2 regions of the Bacillus pumilus genome follow, and region 2 is predicted to be linked to the other one. Evidence: a T-box and tRNA genes for the amino acid it is inferred to sense, from the RefSeq annotation. Region 2 holds a T-box; the other holds one or more tRNA genes.
What was found. A T-box is a leader RNA that pairs with one kind of tRNA and senses whether it is charged. The one in region 2 lies ahead of trpS (tryptophan--tRNA ligase), so its partner is inferred to be a tRNA-Trp.
Positions count from the first base shown of each region.

Region 1: it encodes a tRNA-Trp, which carries the amino acid that the T-box ahead of trpS (tryptophan--tRNA ligase) is inferred to sense. The anticodon was not compared.

Region 1 is NZ_LT906438.1:911,143-920,147, reverse strand. It holds gene CKW02_RS04545 (histidine phosphatase family protein) at 1-189, shown strand, start outside; gene CKW02_RS04540 (hypothetical protein) at 220-924, opposite strand; gene CKW02_RS04535 (phosphotransferase) at 1,180-1,974, opposite strand; tRNA gene CKW02_RS04530 (tRNA-Leu) at 2,300-2,381, opposite strand; tRNA gene CKW02_RS04525 (tRNA-Leu) at 2,418-2,506, opposite strand; tRNA gene CKW02_RS04520 (tRNA-Cys) at 2,520-2,590, opposite strand; tRNA gene CKW02_RS04515 (tRNA-Gly) at 2,596-2,670, opposite strand; tRNA gene CKW02_RS04510 (tRNA-Gln) at 2,678-2,749, opposite strand; tRNA gene CKW02_RS04505 (tRNA-His) at 2,759-2,834, opposite strand; tRNA gene CKW02_RS04500 (tRNA-Trp) at 2,865-2,938, opposite strand; tRNA gene CKW02_RS04495 (tRNA-Tyr) at 2,952-3,036, opposite strand; tRNA gene CKW02_RS04490 (tRNA-Thr) at 3,052-3,124, opposite strand; tRNA gene CKW02_RS04485 (tRNA-Phe) at 3,131-3,206, opposite strand; tRNA gene CKW02_RS04480 (tRNA-Asp) at 3,225-3,301, opposite strand; tRNA gene CKW02_RS04475 (tRNA-Met) at 3,350-3,426, opposite strand; tRNA gene CKW02_RS04470 (tRNA-Val) at 3,442-3,517, opposite strand; tRNA gene CKW02_RS04465 (tRNA-Glu) at 3,550-3,624, opposite strand; tRNA gene CKW02_RS04460 (tRNA-Ser) at 3,642-3,732, opposite strand; tRNA gene CKW02_RS04455 (tRNA-Asn) at 3,737-3,811, opposite strand; rRNA gene rrf (5S ribosomal RNA) at 3,821-3,936, opposite strand; rRNA gene CKW02_RS04445 (23S ribosomal RNA) at 4,046-6,976, opposite strand; rRNA gene CKW02_RS04440 (16S ribosomal RNA) at 7,159-8,707, opposite strand.
Region 2 is NZ_LT906438.1:1,145,290-1,154,294, reverse strand. It holds gene CKW02_RS05705 (ABC transporter permease) at 1-897, opposite strand, end outside; gene CKW02_RS05700 (peptide ABC transporter substrate-binding protein) at 1,014-2,651, opposite strand; T-box leader at 3,133-3,351, shown strand; gene trpS (tryptophan--tRNA ligase) at 3,405-4,400, shown strand; gene CKW02_RS05690 (YjbA family protein) at 4,435-5,187, opposite strand; gene opp4C (oligopeptide ABC transporter permease) at 5,362-6,261, opposite strand; gene CKW02_RS05680 (ABC transporter permease) at 6,295-7,245, opposite strand; gene CKW02_RS05675 (peptide-binding protein) at 7,379-9,005, opposite strand, start outside.

The sequences.
Region 1 (9,005 bases), 230 kb from region 2:
GAACAAATAAAATTAGGAAAAAATCATACTCTATTCGTCACACATGGCAATCTTATGAGCCTGCTTCTTAAACATGCCGATCCCACGATTGGATTCAAAGAGTGGGAGAAGCTAAGCAATCCAGATGTCTATGTCCTGAAATATTTCAAACCAGATCATATAGAAATAGAGCGTATATGGCATAACTAAACGGCAGAATGAATTCTGCCGTTTCCTCATCTATTGTTGATAATAAAAAGCCTCTACCCACTCATACGGCTTCTTACGCTCCGCACACCATTTCATGAAGCCTCTTGTCTCCGTTTGCTGAAATTTCTTCCAGTCCGATAAAAGCTGATCATAATAGGCTGCTTGTTTTTCAACATTGGTACGAATCCTTTTATCTTCGATCAGCATCATGACATCTTCAATGCCTTGAATTCGCTCTTGATCTTTCTCATAGGTGCTTAAATAAAGATCTTCATGTATATGATGAAACGAATACCACAAAGCCGATAAATAGGTTTCGCAAATTTGTACAATGACACGCTGCTCCTTGCTACCTCCAAGCTCTAGTGCCTTCAATAAATAGGGCAGCCCTTCTCCCTGATGCACAAACAAGCCCTGCCAGCGATACGGTCTCACATCCATAGGATCAACCTTCTCCCACTCTTGCAGAACAGGCTGAATCACCCCAATGATCAATGGATACACAAGCAAATGATGACCATCCTCAAACCGTTCAATCTTTTCAAACAGCCAAGCAACAAATGAACGCCGTGCTGCAAATTCGTTCTCCTTCATTTCTTCAACAAAAAACCGAAGAACCTTTAACGCATCTTTACGCAGACCCTGTTCTTTCTTCACACAGTACTGTCTAAAAAGCGGAAAATCATGGGATCCCTCGTCTTCAATGATGGTCTGTAATATCGTCTTCATTTGCAAGTTAACAACTCCACCTTTTTACATTCTTTCTATTTCTCATTTATCTTTGAATCGTAAATCTGATTCCTTAACACTGATTCACCCATTCTAAATAACGCCTTTGAATCACTTTTTTGATTTTATCGTAGTTCTCCCAACTATCTTTAACATAATATACGCCTTCAGCTTCTGGAAATGTCTCCTCCTTATTTAAGCGTGATAAGAGTGGTATAAACACCTAATTGGTCTTTGACTTTTAGAAGGCCCTTGGCATCCTCAAATCCATTCTTTTCGGTGTTCATGAATGAATTGAATGTCTTTTTGATAATGTTCAAGGTGCCCCTCATGAATCATTTTTTGAAAAGCTATATCACCTTCACTCGCTTTTCGTTTCATGTACTGACATAACCCTTTTAAACGCAGCAGCACCATATCCACATAATCTTCTGCTATTTTCTCCCCATAAGATTCAAAAAACAGTTTCACTCTATGCTTTATCTGGTTTGCATGTTCTGATGAATGGCAGTTCACGATCTCTCCTGTTTCTGTGCGAAAAAACCTACTGAGAGGTACACAAGTATACAGAGTATATGCGATATCCCACAGCCTTGGACCAGGAGCAGCTACATCAAAATCAATGATTCCTACTGGTTTTTCATTATTGAAAATGATATTGTACATAGCAAAATCATTATGGCACACAACCTCTATGTTGTTAGGCGTATTGTCCATTCGTTCCCAATCGTCTGAAATGGGAAAATCACGAACAGCATCATGATACAGTCTAAGCATTCTCGCTATTTCTTTTAAGGCATGGTGAGAGCACATGTATTCTTTTAAGGGATCATGACCGGCTACGCCTTCAATGAAGGACAATATCTCTCTACCTTTTTCATCAACCCCTAAAAACTTTGGAGCATAGGAGAAATTCTTTTTTTCTAAATGCTTTAGCAGCTTTTGTATATTGATATTGTCTGACTTTACTTCTCGACGAACCGTATCTCCAGAACGATATACGTTCGAGACATTGCCACCTGTCAATAACTCTTCATGATCATTTTGTTTTTTCATAAATTCTCCCCTCAAATTGGGTCACAATGATGATGTTAGCTAAAGATGTGTATGTACCCACAAATATTCATTTAGTTACACAAAAGTATTTCACTGTTTTATGTGAATGCGCTACCCCATTTTGTTTCCTTACATGGTTAAATGTATCTTATCAAATGTTGCAAATCACCTAAAGATTATTCTGCTAAAAGAAGTACATGCACATTATTTTCTAATAGGTTTCTATTTTTATCTAAATAACTCATTTAAACCACAAAAAAACGTTTCACCACAAGGGTGAAACGTTAGGTTGACGGTAAAAACCGATCATGAAATTATTAATAGATACCGGTGGCCGGGGTCGAACCGGCACTCCGTGAGGAACACGATTTTGAGTCGTGCGCGTCTGCCAATTCCGCCACACCGGCATGATCATTAAAGAGCGCAACTTATGATAAAAAACATGGTGCCGAGGGCCGGACTTGAACCGGCACGGTAGTCACCTACCGCAGGATTTTAAGTCCTGTGTGTCTGCCAATTCCACCACCCCGGCAGTCTTTTCAAAAAGGCGACACCCGGATTTGAACCGGGGATAAAGGTTTTGCAGACCTCTGCCTTACCACTTGGCTATGCCGCCATTATTGGAGCGGAAGACGGGATTCGAACCCGCGACCCCCACCTTGGCAAGGTGGTGTTCTACCACTGAACTACTTCCGCAAATCAACTGGGCTAGCTGGATTCGAACCAACGCATGACGGAGTCAAAGTCCGTTGCCTTACCGCTTGGCTATAGCCCAATAATAAAATGGGGCGATTGATGGGAATCGAACCCACGAGTGCCAGAGCCACAATCTGGTGCGTTAACCACTTCGCCACAACCGCCATAGATGTTATGAATCATATTAAGAAAATTGGCAGGGGCAGTAGGAATCGAACCCACACCGGAGGTTTTGGAGACCTCTGTTCTACCTTTAAACTATGCCCCTATGAAAATAAAAATGGTGGAGGGGGGCGGATTCGAACCGCCGAACCCGGAGGGAGCGGATTTACAGTCCGCCGCGTTTAGCCACTTCGCTACCCCTCCACATTTGAAAAACAGTGCCGGCAAGAGGACTTGAACCCCCAACCTACTGATTACAAGTCAGTTGCTCTACCAATTGAGCTACACCGGCAAATAGTGGTGGCTCGGGACGGAATCGAACCGCCGACACACGGATTTTCAGTCCGTTGCTCTACCAACTGAGCTACCGAGCCAAATATTTATTTTAAAAATGGCGGTCCGGACGGGACTCGAACCCGCGACCTCCTGCGTGACAGGCAGGCATTCTAACCAACTGAACTACCGGACCATTTTGGTTGCACTCAATGAGCACTCCCCATTGGTGTATAAAATAATTTGGTTGCGGGGGCAGGATTTGAACCTGCGACCTTCGGGTTATGAGCCCGACGAGCTACCGAACTGCTCCACCCCGCGATGATATAAAAGATATGGTGGAGGATGACGGGCTCGAACCGCCGACCCTCTGCTTGTAAGGCAGATGCTCTCCCAGCTGAGCTAATCCTCCGAATAAAAAACACTGGTGTATATTCTATAAAATGGTGACCCGTACGGGATTCGAACCCGTGTTACCGCCGTGAAAGGGCGGTGTCTTAACCGCTTGACCAACGGGCCCTTTATTATGTAAATTGTGGCGGAGAGCAAGGGATTCGAACCCTTGAGACGGGGTTACCGCCTACACGATTTCCAATCGTGCTCCTTCGGCCACTCGGACAGCTCTCCAAATTGGCTCCGCAGGTAGGATTCGAACCTACGACCGATCGGTTAACAGCCGATAGCTCTACCACTGAGCTACTGCGGAATGAAGAAAGCCTGGCGATGTCCTACTCTCACAGGGGGAGACCCCCAACTACCATCGGCGCTGAAGAGCTTAACTTCCGTGTTCGGTATGGGAACGGGTGTGACCTCTTCGCCATCATCACCAGACAATTTAGTGACAAAAGATATTATACTATGTATTGAAAATAAATCAAGAGATATTTAAAAAATGTTCTCTCAAAACTAGATAACAATGTTCAAGCTTCACATTAGAATATAGGTTAAGTCCTCGATCTATTAGTATCTGTCAGCTCCACGTGTCACCACGCTTCCACCTCAGACCTATCAACCTGATCATCTTTCAGGGATCTTACTTCCTTGCGGAATGGGAAATCTCATCTTGAGGGGGGCTTCATGCTTAGATGCTTTCAGCACTTATCCCGTCCGCACATAGCTACCCAGCGATGCCCTTGGCAGAACAACTGGTACACCAGCGGTGCGTCCATCCCGGTCCTCTCGTACTAAGGACAGCTCCTCTCAAATTTCCTGCGCCCGCGACGGATAGGGACCGAACTGTCTCACGACGTTCTGAACCCAGCTCGCGTACCGCTTTAATGGGCGAACAGCCCAACCCTTGGGACCGACTACAGCCCCAGGATGCGATGAGCCGACATCGAGGTGCCAAACCTCCCCGTCGATGTGGACTCTTGGGGGAGATAAGCCTGTTATCCCCGGGGTAGCTTTTATCCGTTGAGCGATGGCCCTTCCATGCGGAACCACCGGATCACTAAGCCCGACTTTCGTCCCTGCTCGACTTGTAGGTCTCGCAGTCAAGCTCCCTTGTGCCTTTACACTCTGCGAATGATTTCCAACCATTCTGAGGGAACCTTTGGGCGCCTCCGTTACATTTTAGGAGGCGACCGCCCCAGTCAAACTGCCCACCTGACACTGTCTCCCTGCCCGATAAGGGCAGCGGGTTAGAAGGTCAATACAGCCAGGGTAGTATCCCACCGATGCCTCCACCGAAGCTAGCGCTCCGGTTTCCAAGGCTCCTACCTATCCTGTACAAGCTGTACCAACATTCAATATCAGGCTGCAGTAAAGCTCCACGGGGTCTTTCCGTCCTGTCGCGGGTAACCTGCATCTTCACAGGTACTATAATTTCACCGAGTCTCTCGTTGAGACAGTGCCCAGATCGTTGCGCCTTTCGTGCGGGTCGGAACTTACCCGACAAGGAATTTCGCTACCTTAGGACCGTTATAGTTACGGCCGCCGTTTACTGGGGCTTCAATTCGCACCTTCGCTTACGCTAAGCGCTCCTCTTAACCTTCCAGCACCGGGCAGGCGTCAGCCCCTATACTTCGCCTTACGGCTTCGCAGAGACCTGTGTTTTTGCTAAACAGTCGCCTGGGCCTATTCACTGCGGCTTCTCGGGGCTTTAACACCCTAAGAAGCACCCCTTCTCCCGAAGTTACGGGGTCATTTTGCCGAGTTCCTTAACGAGAGTTCTCTCGATCACCTTAGGATTCTCTCCTCGCCTACCTGTGTCGGTTTGCGGTACGGGCACCTCTCACCTCGCTAGAGGCTTTTCTTGGCAGTGTGGAATCAGGAACTTCGCTACTAAATTTCGCTCGCCATCACAGCTCAGCCTTCACGGGAAACGGATTTGCCTATTTCCCAGCCTAACTGCTTGGACGCGGATATCCAATACCGCGCTTACCCTATCCTCCTGCGTCCCCCCATTGCTCAAATGGTGAGGAGGTGGTACAGGAATATCAACCTGTTGTCCATCGCCTACGCCTTTCGGCCTCGGCTTAGGTCCCGACTAACCCTGAGCGGACGAGCCTTCCTCAGGAAACCTTAGGCATTCGGTGGACGGGATTCTCACCCGTCTTTCGCTACTCATACCGGCATTCTCACTTCTAAGCGCTCCACCAGTCCTTCCGGTCTGACTTCACAGCACTTAGAACGCTCTCCTACCACTGTTCGTAAGAACAGTCCGCAGCTTCGGTGATACGTTTAGCCCCGGTACATTTTCGGCGCAGAGTCACTCGACCAGTGAGCTATTACGCACTCTTTAAATGGTGGCTGCTTCTAAGCCAACATCCTGGTTGTCTAAGCAACTCCACATCCTTTTCCACTTAACGTATACTTTGGGACCTTAGCTGGCGGTCTGGGCTGTTTCCCTTTCGACTACGGATCTTATCACTCGCAGTCTGACTCCCAAGGATAAGTCATCGGCATTCGGAGTTTGACTGAATTCGGTAACCCGGTAGGGGCCCCTAGTCCAATCAGTGCTCTACCTCCGAGACTCTTACCTTGAGGCTAGCCCTAAAGCTATTTCGGAGAGAACCAGCTATCTCCAGGTTCGATTGGCATTTCACCCCTACCCACACCTCATCCCCGCACTTTTCAACGTGCGTGGGTTCGGGCCTCCATTCAGTGTTACCTGAACTTCACCCTGGACATGGGTAGATCACCTGGTTTCGGGTCTACGACCACGTACTCATGCGCCCTATTCAGACTCGCTTTCGCTGCGGCTCCGCATCTTCTGCTTAACCTTGCACGGGATCGTAACTCGCCGGTTCATTCTACAAAAGGCACGCCATCACCCTTTAACGGGCTCTGACTACTTGTAGGCACACGGTTTCAGGATCTATTTCACTCCCCTTCCGGGGTGCTTTTCACCTTTCCCTCACGGTACTGGTTCACTATCGGTCACTAGGGAGTATTTAGCCTTGGGAGATGGTCCTCCCGGATTCCGACGGAATTTCACGTGTTCCGCCGTACTCAGGATCCACTCTGGAGAGAACAACATTTCAGTTACAGGGCTGTTACCTTCTTTGGCGGGCCTTTCCAGACCTCTTCGCTTATATCGTTCCTTTGTAACTCCGTATAGAGTGTCCTACAACCCCAAGAGGCAAGCCTCTTGGTTTGGGCTGTTCCCGTTTCGCTCGCCGCTACTCAGGGAATCGCATTTGCTTTCTCTTCCTCCGGGTACTTAGATGTTTCAGTTCCCCGGGTATGCCTTCTCATACTCTATGTATTCAAGTATGGATACTACTCCATTACGAGCAGTGGGTTTCCCCATTCGGAAATCTCCGGATCAAAGCTTGCTTACAGCTCCCCGAAGCATATCGGTGTTCGTCCCGTCCTTCATCGGCTCCTAGTGCCAAGGCATCCACCGTGCGCCCTTTCTAACTTAACCATTTCTTACTTTAGAAAGAATCACTATGTGTGATGAACTTTGCATTGCATTCAATGTGAATGTATTACTTATTGTTATCTAGTTTTCAAAGAACAATCCTGTCTCGCTAGAGACATGTCTTGAAGGAATGATCCTTCAAAACTAAACAAGACGAAAACGCACACTGCTCCATATATCCTTAGAAAGGAGGTGATCCAGCCGCACCTTCCGATACGGCTACCTTGTTACGACTTCACCCCAATCATCTGCCCCACCTTCGGCGGCTGGCTCCATAAAGGTTACCTCACCGACTTCGGGTGTTGCAAACTCTCGTGGTGTGACGGGCGGTGTGTACAAGGCCCGGGAACGTATTCACCGCGGCATGCTGATCCGCGATTACTAGCGATTCCAGCTTCACGCAGTCGAGTTGCAGACTGCGATCCGAACTGAGAACAGATTTATGGGATTGGCTAAACCTTGCGGTCTCGCAGCCCTTTGTTCTGTCCATTGTAGCACGTGTGTAGCCCAGGTCATAAGGGGCATGATGATTTGACGTCATCCCCACCTTCCTCCGGTTTGTCACCGGCAGTCACCTTAGAGTGCCCAACTAAATGCTGGCAACTAAGATCAAGGGTTGCGCTCGTTGCGGGACTTAACCCAACATCTCACGACACGAGCTGACGACAACCATGCACCACCTGTCACTCTGTCCCCGAAGGGAAAGCCCTATCTCTAGGGTTGTCAGAGGATGTCAAGACCTGGTAAGGTTCTTCGCGTTGCTTCGAATTAAACCACATGCTCCACCGCTTGTGCGGGCCCCCGTCAATTCCTTTGAGTTTCAGTCTTGCGACCGTACTCCCCAGGCGGAGTGCTTAATGCGTTAGCTGCAGCACTAAGGGGCGGAAACCCCCTAACACTTAGCACTCATCGTTTACGGCGTGGACTACCAGGGTATCTAATCCTGTTCGCTCCCCACGCTTTCGCTCCTCAGCGTCAGTTACAGACCAGAGAGTCGCCTTCGCCACTGGTGTTCCTCCACATCTCTACGCATTTCACCGCTACACGTGGAATTCCACTCTCCTCTTCTGCACTCAAGTTTCCCAGTTTCCAATGACCCTCCCCGGTTGAGCCGGGGGCTTTCACATCAGACTTAAGAAACCGCCTGCGAGCCCTTTACGCCCAATAATTCCGGACAACGCTTGCCACCTACGTATTACCGCGGCTGCTGGCACGTAGTTAGCCGTGGCTTTCTGGTTAGGTACCGTCAAGGTGCGAGCAGTTACTCTCGCACTTGTTCTTCCCTAACAACAGAGCTTTACGATCCGAAAACCTTCATCACTCACGCGGCGTTGCTCCGTCAGACTTTCGTCCATTGCGGAAGATTCCCTACTGCTGCCTCCCGTAGGAGTCTGGGCCGTGTCTCAGTCCCAGTGTGGCCGATCACCCTCTCAGGTCGGCTACGCATCGTCGCCTTGGTGAGCCATTACCCCACCAACTAGCTAATGCGCCGCGGGTCCATCTGTAAGTGACAGCCGAAACCGTCTTTCATCCTTGAACCATGCGGTTCAAGGAACTATCCGGTATTAGCTCCGGTTTCCCGGAGTTATCCCAGTCTTACAGGCAGGTTACCCACGTGTTACTCACCCGTCCGCCGCTAACATCCGGGAGCAAGCTCCCTTCTGTCCGCTCGACTTGCATGTATTAGGCACGCCGCCAGCGTTCGTCCTGAGCCAGGATCAAACTCTCCGAGGTATGCAGGATGCATATCACACATGCGTTGCTACACGATGTAGCGAACTTAGCATGTGATCATTTCCTGCCTCGTCAGCGTTTGACTGACTACCTATGATGTTTCATAGGATTTTTTTATAAAAACTCGAATTAACAGGTACGTTTTGTCTTGTTTAGTTTTCAAAGATCATCTTCGCCGTCTCTCAGAGGCGACTTTCTCAATATAACATTTCGACGCCGTGTGCGTCAAGTGTTTTTTAGAATTTCTTTTTGTCAGCTTTTCTTCCAAAAGCAACTTGTTTGCTCGTTAGCGACGTAT
Region 2 (9,005 bases):
ACCGTAAAGGACGTCAACGACTAGAATACTGATTAATAGAATAATACTGTAGAAGACTGTGACACCCATGATGACGGTGTAATCACGGTTTGTAATACTTGTGACAAAGTGAGAGCCTAATCCAGGAATACCGAAAATCTTCTCCACGACAAAACTACCTGTTAAAACTGAAGCAGCCATTGGTCCCATGTAAGTAATGACAGGTAACAATGCGTTTCGAATCGCGTGTTTGATCGTCACAGCTGATTTCGTTAATCCTTTCGCTCTAGCCGTTCTAATGTAGTCACTGTTTAGCACTTCAAGCATACTTGACCGTGCAAGTCTAGCGATAAATGCCATAGGCATGAAGGAAAGTGCAATAGAAGGTAGTACGGTGCTGGCCCAAGACTCCCATCCTGCAACTGGGAAAATCGCTATAACGCTTGCCTCAGATGCAAATACATATTGTAGTAGCGCAGCTAAAATGAAACTTGGAACTGAAATTCCAAAGATCGTTAAAATGGCAATCGTATAGTCTTGCCACTTGTTATGATAGAGCGCTGCAAGGACCCCAAACAATACACCAAATGCTAATGCGAGGAGAATTGCCTCAATTCCGAGGGTAAAGGAAACGGGGAATCCAGAACTGATTAAGTCATTTACAGTTTGTCCTTTATATTTAAATGAGGGACCAAAATCTAATTTTGCAACTGAACCTAAGTAGCTTACATATTGAACAAATAAGGGCTTGTCCAACCCGTAGTGCTCGTTTAGGTTTGCTTCAATTTCAGCAGGAAGTTTCTTCTCACCAGAGAATGGACCACCCGGTGCTGCCTGCATGAGAAAGAAAGTTGCAGTTACAATAACAAACAGTGTGATTAAAATATATATTAATCGCTTACCGATATATTTAAGCAACGGAATTGCACCTCCATGATTTTACAACATTTTCTCTAATCAGCAAGAAAGGTATATGGAGAGACATCCTCCATATACCTTAAGATCCTTGCCGTAGATCTCTTACATTATAACTCTTACTTTTCGAAATGTGCCCATTTGTATTGAACATCACCTAGTCCAGATACGACGACACCTTTAAGTTTTGGATCTTGTACCCAAAGCTGAGTGTAGAAGTAAATTGGTGCTATAGGCATATCGTTGATGATGATTTCTTCTGCTTTTTTCAGCATTTCTTCACGCTTCGTTTTATCTGTTTCTTTCGCAGAATCATTCAACAATTGTTTGTACTCTTTGCTTTCCCATCCAGTGTCGTTGTTTCCACCGTCTTTATCTTTGTAAAGCTCAAGGAAGTTCACTGGATCGTTGAAGTCACCTAACCAGCCCATACGTCCGATTTGGTAATCTCCGCTGTGGATTTTGTCGATGTATACGTTCCACTCAGAGTTATCAAGTTCAACTTTCACACCTAAATCTTTTTTCCACATTTCTTGAATTGCTTGTGCAATCTTTTGGTGGCCTTCATCTGTGTTGTAAGAAAGTTTCAATGCTGGAAGATCAGAAACAGACTTATAACCTAATTCTTTCGCACCTTTTTCAAGAAGTTTTTTAGCAGTATCTACATCGTGATCTTTAAAGTAGCCAGTTTTGTTATCAGTGAATCCTTCCATTGTTGGTGGAACGATTGCCATAGCTGGAACTTGTTCACCTTGCGTAATTTTGTCAACGATCGCTTGACGGTTGATTGAGTATGCAAGGGCCTTACGGATGTTAGCATTGTTTAAAGGTTTTACTTCTGTGTTGAATTTGTAGTTATAAATACCAGCGATCGTTTGGATTTTAAGACCGCCTTCTTTTTTCAATGTTTTTAAAGACTCAGTTGGAAGGCTTCCAGTTGGTGAACCAGCCCAGTCAAGCTCGCCTTTTTTGAACATGCTAAGCTCAGTGTTTGTGTCTTTGATCATAGACATGTTAATCTTTTTCAATTTCACAGTATCTTTATCCCAGTATTCATTGTTCTTTTCAAGCGTGATAGAACCGCCATGTTTCCATTGAGAAAGAACAAATGGCCCGTTAGATACGTAGTTTTCACCAGCATTTGTGAACCAGTTTTTATTCTTTTCAGCCACTTTTTTGTTGACTGGCATATACGTATAGAATGCAGTTAGTTCAGTAAAGAACGGTGTTGGGTTCTCTAGCTCAACTACAAGCGTTTTGTCATCTTTTGCTTTAATACCAACATCAGCAACTTTCGCTTTCCCTTTGTTCGCTGCTTCAGCACCTTTAATATAGTAAAGCTGGTAAGCATATTGAGATTCATTTTTAGGATCTAATGCCCATTTCCAAGCATATTCGAAATCTTTAGCTGTGACAGGGTCACCATTAGACCATTTCGCATCACGAAGTGTGAATGTGTATGTTTTACCATCAGCACTTGTTTTGATATCAGAAGCCATTGCATTTTCTGGCTTACCTTCGGCGTTAATTCTTGTTAATCCCTCAAAAGTCTGACGGATGACACTTCCTGAAGTTGAATCATTTGCCAATCCCGGATGTAGAGAAAAAGGCTCAGTGGAGATATTCACATTTAGTGTTGTTTTAGCCTCTCCAGAACTGCTCGTGCTGTCGCCTGATTTGTTTCCGCTGAAACCACAAGCGCTTAATACAAGTGTGAAAATAAGCATTAAAGTAACTACAGACCAACGCTTTTTCAACTGTATTCCCCCTTATAATATGTTTTAGTTCAAAGGTCTCGATAGAAGATGAGATTCAGATTTAAGAAATAGCGTAAAAAAGTCCCTAAATAGCTTACTTTCTATTTCTTTTGTTTTTTCTGAATTTTCACTATGTAAAGAGCCTAGCACAAACGTGTGAACAAATTAATTATAATGAATAGAATAATTTATCGCAATATCAATTTCATATATTTTTAAAAAACGTAAATGGGGATAAAGAGGGATTTTTATAAACTAAAGTCTCAATCACTTCAACAAATTAAAGCGGAAATTGATTAAAATAATTTAACAAATTCAGCAGGAATAATGTTTTATACATATAATTAATCATCCTTTTTTAAAAAATTCTGACAGATAATTGGTATTTTATCTAAAATTTTAAGTGTCAAACGACATGCTGAGAAGGTCACATGAGGGCTTCGTGACTTTTTTATGGTCATCCTTTATAATAGATAGACATACTGTTGCGATGAAAAAGAAGAGTACATATATTCACCATTTACAGAGAGTCTGCGGCCGGTGCGAGCAGATAATGGCATGTATGGAATGGGCTTTGGAGCAGCTAACCGAACACTTTTGAAAGTAAGTAGGCTTAGACGGAGCAGTCTCCGATATCAACGTCTTGAGTGATTTCCATGTGAAATAACAAGGGTGGTACCACGGTTCATTCGTCCCTTTTCTGTTGAAAAGTGACGGGTGGGCCTTTTTATATTGAAGAAAAGAGGTTTTAGTATGACAAAGAAGACAATTTTTTCAGGCATTCAGCCGAGTGGTTCGGTCACATTGGGGAACTATATTGGAGCGATGAAGCAATTTGTCGATTTGCAGCATGATTATCACGGCTATTTTTGTGTAGTCGACCAGCATGCGATTACGGTGAGTCAGGACAGGCTAGCCCTTCGCCAAAATATTAGAAGCTTAGCAGCTCTTTATTTAGCAGTTGGACTTGATCCAGAAAAGGCGACATTGTTTATCCAATCAGAGGTACCTGCTCACGCCCAGGCAGGATGGATGCTGCAATGTGTTGCTTATATTGGGGAATTAGAAAGAATGACCCAATTTAAGGACAAATCCGCTGGTAAGGAAGCGGTTGTTTCAGGACTATTAACGTATCCCCCATTAATGGCTGGCGATATCTTATTATATGGTACTGATTTAGTCCCTGTCGGAGAAGATCAAAAGCAGCATCTTGAATTGACTAGAACGCTTGCTGAACGTTTTAACCGCAAATACAATGACATCTTCACCGTACCTGAAGTGAAGATTCCAAAAGAAGGCGCTCGGATTATGTCTTTAGCAGATCCGGTGAAAAAGATGAGCAAATCCGATCCGAACCAAAAATCCTTCATTACCTTATTAGATGAACCAAAGCAGCTTGAAAAGAAAATCAAAAGTGCTGTCACTGATTCAGAAGGCATCGTTAAGTACGACAAAGAAAACAAGCCTGGTATCGCCAACTTGCTGACGATTTACTCTGTATTAGGTAACATATCGATTGCAGAGCTTGAGCAAAAGTATGAGGGCAAAGGGTATGGTGAGTTTAAGGGAGATCTTGCGAACGTCGTTGTTGATGCTTTAAAACCAATTCAAGATCGATACTATGAACTCATTGAGTCAGACGAGCTTGACCGCATTCTTGACGAAGGTGCTGAAAAAGCAAACCGCGCAGCAAACAAAATGCTGAAAAAAATGGAGAATGCAATGGGTCTAGGTAGAAAGCGCAAATAAAAAAGCTTGCAGCACATCACGCTGCAAGCTTTTTCTAATTCACCTTTGATTCGTTTTCCATTTCCCAAAGCTTTTCAAAAAACGGCTGTCCCTTAATCATTTTTTCACAAAATGCTAAATGATTCTCTGACCATCCATCAATGGTTTCATTGTAAAGCATGTTCCAAATCTCTTCGAATGACATTCGTTTGATTTGATTGTACATGCGCGGATTCCATTCCGTATACCAATACGCAATCTCCGCCCTGTTTTGAAGACCTTTTAATTGATCAAGCGCCATAAACATTAGCTGCTTCAGCTGTCTTTCTTTTCTCGTTAATCCGCTGATGTGCTGCGGCGGCAAAGACAAAATGTGATACTCCTTCGCCGACTCAAGACTGTCCTGCGAGAATTCATATTCCTCAGCCTTCACATCCTTCACCATTTCATACACCAATTGCTCCTGCCTTGGGATTAAGCGGCTTTTCCTCACAGGAATGGAATACCCAATCGTATCCACAGCAATAATTCGTATGCCGTCTGTCACCACAAAGCAATATTCTAATTTACGCCGTTCATGATTTTTTCGAATATATGATTTCTCAAAAACAGATTCTAGCAGCGTCTTCGGCAGTTCTGAAAGATCATTCTCTATGTAATCATACAAAGGACTCTGCACCTTGAGTAAAGGTACTTGATCTAACAGCTCCACACTGTCCTCCTTGCGCCACTCATGAAAATGACACACATTGTAGCCATTTTCTTCCCCTTCAAACCAATTCACCCATACGTCATGAAGAAATAACATAACCAATCCCTCACTTTATAAAAACTGTTGTCCACAGTATGGGCAAGGGATAGAGAAATTATTCCAACTTTATTAAACTTCAAGCGGAGTGAATGATGGCATGCTTTTCTTTATGACATAAAGAAAAGAAAGGGTGCCGCAGAGTCCCTTTCATCTTGTCATAAAAATGAGGCATTACTTTAACTTTTTAGGATCAAGCGCATCTCTCAGCCCATCTCCTAAGAAATTAAAGCATAAAACGGTCAGCAATATCAGTAAACCTGGGAAGAGCGGATACCACCACGCTTGCACCATAATCGAGAAGTTTTGTGCATCTTGCAGCATGTTGCCCCAGCTCGCTGTTGGCGGCTGTATGCCAAACCCTAGATAGCTCAGCGTTGATTCGGCTAAAATGACGGAACCGACTTTTAATGTAGCTGACACAATAATAGGACCGATACAGTTCGGTAAAATATGCGAAAAGATGATGACATGGTTTTTCGTTCCAATGGTTCTTGCTGCGAGTACGAATTCTCTTGTTCGCAGTGATAAAAATTCACTACGGATCAGTCTCGCGGTTGTGGTCCATCCGGTCAAAGCAAAGATTAAAATCAATTTATCAATGCCCGGTTTGAAAATAGTAACGAGCGTGATCAAGAGAAAAATGTCGGGAATCGACAACACGACATCCACAAATCTCATTAACAAGGAATCAACAAATCCTTTGAAATACCCCGCTACCGCTCCGACCACAGTGCCAATGGTAATCGCACCGACCACCGAAACGAAACCGACTAACAAAGACACCCTCGCGCCATAAAGCACCCTTGAGAAAATATCTCTGCCAAACTTGTCAGTTCCCATCAAATGCTCAACACTTGGCGGCTGGAGCCGTTTTAATAAATCTTGCTGCTCTGGTGCGTAAGGGGCAATCACAGGAGCGAAAATGGCTGAAAAGATAATGACCAATAAGATCACGGAGCCGGCAACCGCCAATTTATTTTTGAAAAATTTCTCGCAAAATAAACGCAGCATCGTCTCTGGCTTTGGCGGAAGACCCTCCTTTAATTTGAGATCAACAGGAGGTGTTCCCATATTAGGCTGTGCCAATTGTGCTTCAGCTCCCTTCTAATATTCAATACGCGGATCAACGATCGCATAGAGAATATCCGCAATTAAATTTCCAACCACCACGAGCACTGCGGAAATAACAGTCATCGCCATAATGACCGGATAATCTCTCGAAAAGGCAGAATCAATGAACAGCTTTCCAAGCCCTGGCCAAGTGAAAATTTGTTCCACCACGACTGCACCACCAATAAAGGATGGTATCATCAATCCAAAAATTGTAATGACAGGCATAAGACCGTTTCTTAACCCGTGCTTGAAAATGACTTTGTTTTCTCGAAAGCCTTTCGCTCTTGCGGTTCGAATGTAATCCTGCCTCATGACATCAAGCATACTCGACCTTGTGTACCGGGTGAGCCCTGCCATATCAGCGGTTGCTAAAACAAAGGCTGGTAAAATGATGTGATGAAGCCGGTCAAATACATTAAAATCGGCGTTTAAGGTAGAGACGCCGCCTGTCGGGAACCATCCTAAATTCACAGATAAAACCATTATTAGAATGAGTCCAAACCAAAAGTTCGGAATAGCCAGTCCGATAAAAGATGTAAATGTAATGCCATAGTCTAGCTTTGTATATGGACGTTTTGCTGAAAGAACACCGAATGGGATGGCGATGATCAGGGCAACTAATGTAGAAAAGATCATGAGGATGAGGGTATTTGGCAGCCGGGCAAAAATCAAATCAGCCACAGGCGTTCCCTTTTTAACAATAGAGGTGCCAAAGTCACCTTGAAGCATATTGCCAAGCCATTTCATATACTGCATATATTCAGGGTCGTTCAAGCCGTACTTATCAATAAAAGCTTCCCGGTCTGCCGCACTAATGGTTGGGTCCATCATAAGTGACATCGGATCGCCTGGTGCTGCTTTCATAATGGCGAAGGACAAAATGGTAATCCCAAATAAGATGGGAATGGAAAGCAGTGTCCTTCTAATGATATATGTAACCATATGCACAACTCCTTTTTCATCGGATCGCCATACTGTGATGAAAAAGGGCTAAAATGGTCTTTATTTTAGCCCTCTGTCTTTTTTGGTGTCTTCACGCTGAAAGGGGAGAACCCTCCCCTTTTTCACTAGCAGCCTACTGTTCAATCCACCATTTCTCGATTTTGTAATACTCATCTTTCGGGTGGTAAGAGTAGCCTTGGAGATTAGATGGCATCGCGCGATGTGAGTTGGCATAATAAAGGAACGTATATGGCTGATCTTCTGCGATCAATTCATAAATTTTTTCATATGCCTTTGAATATTCTTTTCGATCGCTTAAATTCTTGGCATCTACTAACAGCTTATCGACCTCTTTATTTTTATACCAGATGTTATTCAAGCCTTTTTCTGACTGGCTTGAGTGGAAGATGCTGAATTGATCAGGGAATGTGGCAAGGCTCCAGCCGAGCAGCAGCGCATCATAATCCCACTTAGGCGGTGTCGTCTGCTCAATGAGTGCACTGAATTCCACAATTTGCGGCTTCGCTTCCACACCAATTTCTTTGAGCTGCTGCTGGACAACGACAGCAATATCTTCACGGACTTTGTTTCCTTGGTTGGTCTTTATGACAAAGGAGAATTTTTTACCGTCCTTATCAAGATAGCCATCTCCATCTGTATCCTCCCAACCCTCTTCTTTCAGCATCTTTTTCGCTTTTTCTTGATCAAACTCAAATACTGGAACACTTTCATTCTTCGGATAGTTCCATGACAGCGGACTTTCTGGAATGTTGGCTACTTTGCCGTCTCCATCTAACACTTGATCAACAATCGTTTGACGATCAATGGCATGTGTCAGCGCTTGACGGACCTTTTTACTTTTAAACAGATCATTTTTCTGGTTCCAGCCAATGTATGAATAATTGAGCCCTAGATCAGATTCAATTTTAATGTTGTTGACTTTTTCAGCCGTTTGCAGCTCTGCTCCCGGTACAGCAAAGAAATCAATATCACCTGCTGAAAGCTGGGCAATTGCTGCGTTCTGATCAGGAATGGTTTTAATCGTGACGGTATCAAGATATGGACGTCCATCCCAATAATCGTCAAAGGCTTCTAATTTCACGTAGTCGCCTTCTTTCCACTCGGCAAATTTAAATGGACCTGAACCAATTGGTTTTTTTCGGTTAAATTCATTTTCACCGAGATCCTTTACAGGCACATCACCTAAAATATGCTTAGGCAAAATGCCATAGCTTCCTAGTGTGACATTATAGAAATAAGGATCTTTTTTATTTAGCTTGAATTCGATTGAGTAATCTCCTGTCTTTTTAACAGAATCTAATACTTCAAAGCCTGATCCGCGCTCCCCGTTGTAGTCCTTATTGATCGGAATGCTGTATGTAAACACAACATCATCAGCTGTCAATTCTTCTCCATCATGAAACTTTACGCCTTTTTTAATGGTCACATCAAACTGCTTCCCGTCATCAGATTCTTTAATATCTTCTGCGAGTGATAGCTGAGGGTTCAGCTTTCCATCAGTTTGAAGTAAAAAGCTGTAGATTCTTTCTTCAATATCAGAGCTAGCCACATCTGTTGAATACAACGAATTAAATAATGTTGGTTCTGCAATAGAACCGATAACAAGATCTCCGCCCTGTACAGGTTTACCGGTGGATTTCTTTTCACTGTCTCCAGAGGTTTTATTTCCACTAGAGCAAGCCGCAAGCATGAGCGTGAAGATCAGCAGTAAACTAATCAATATGGATTTTCTATTTCTA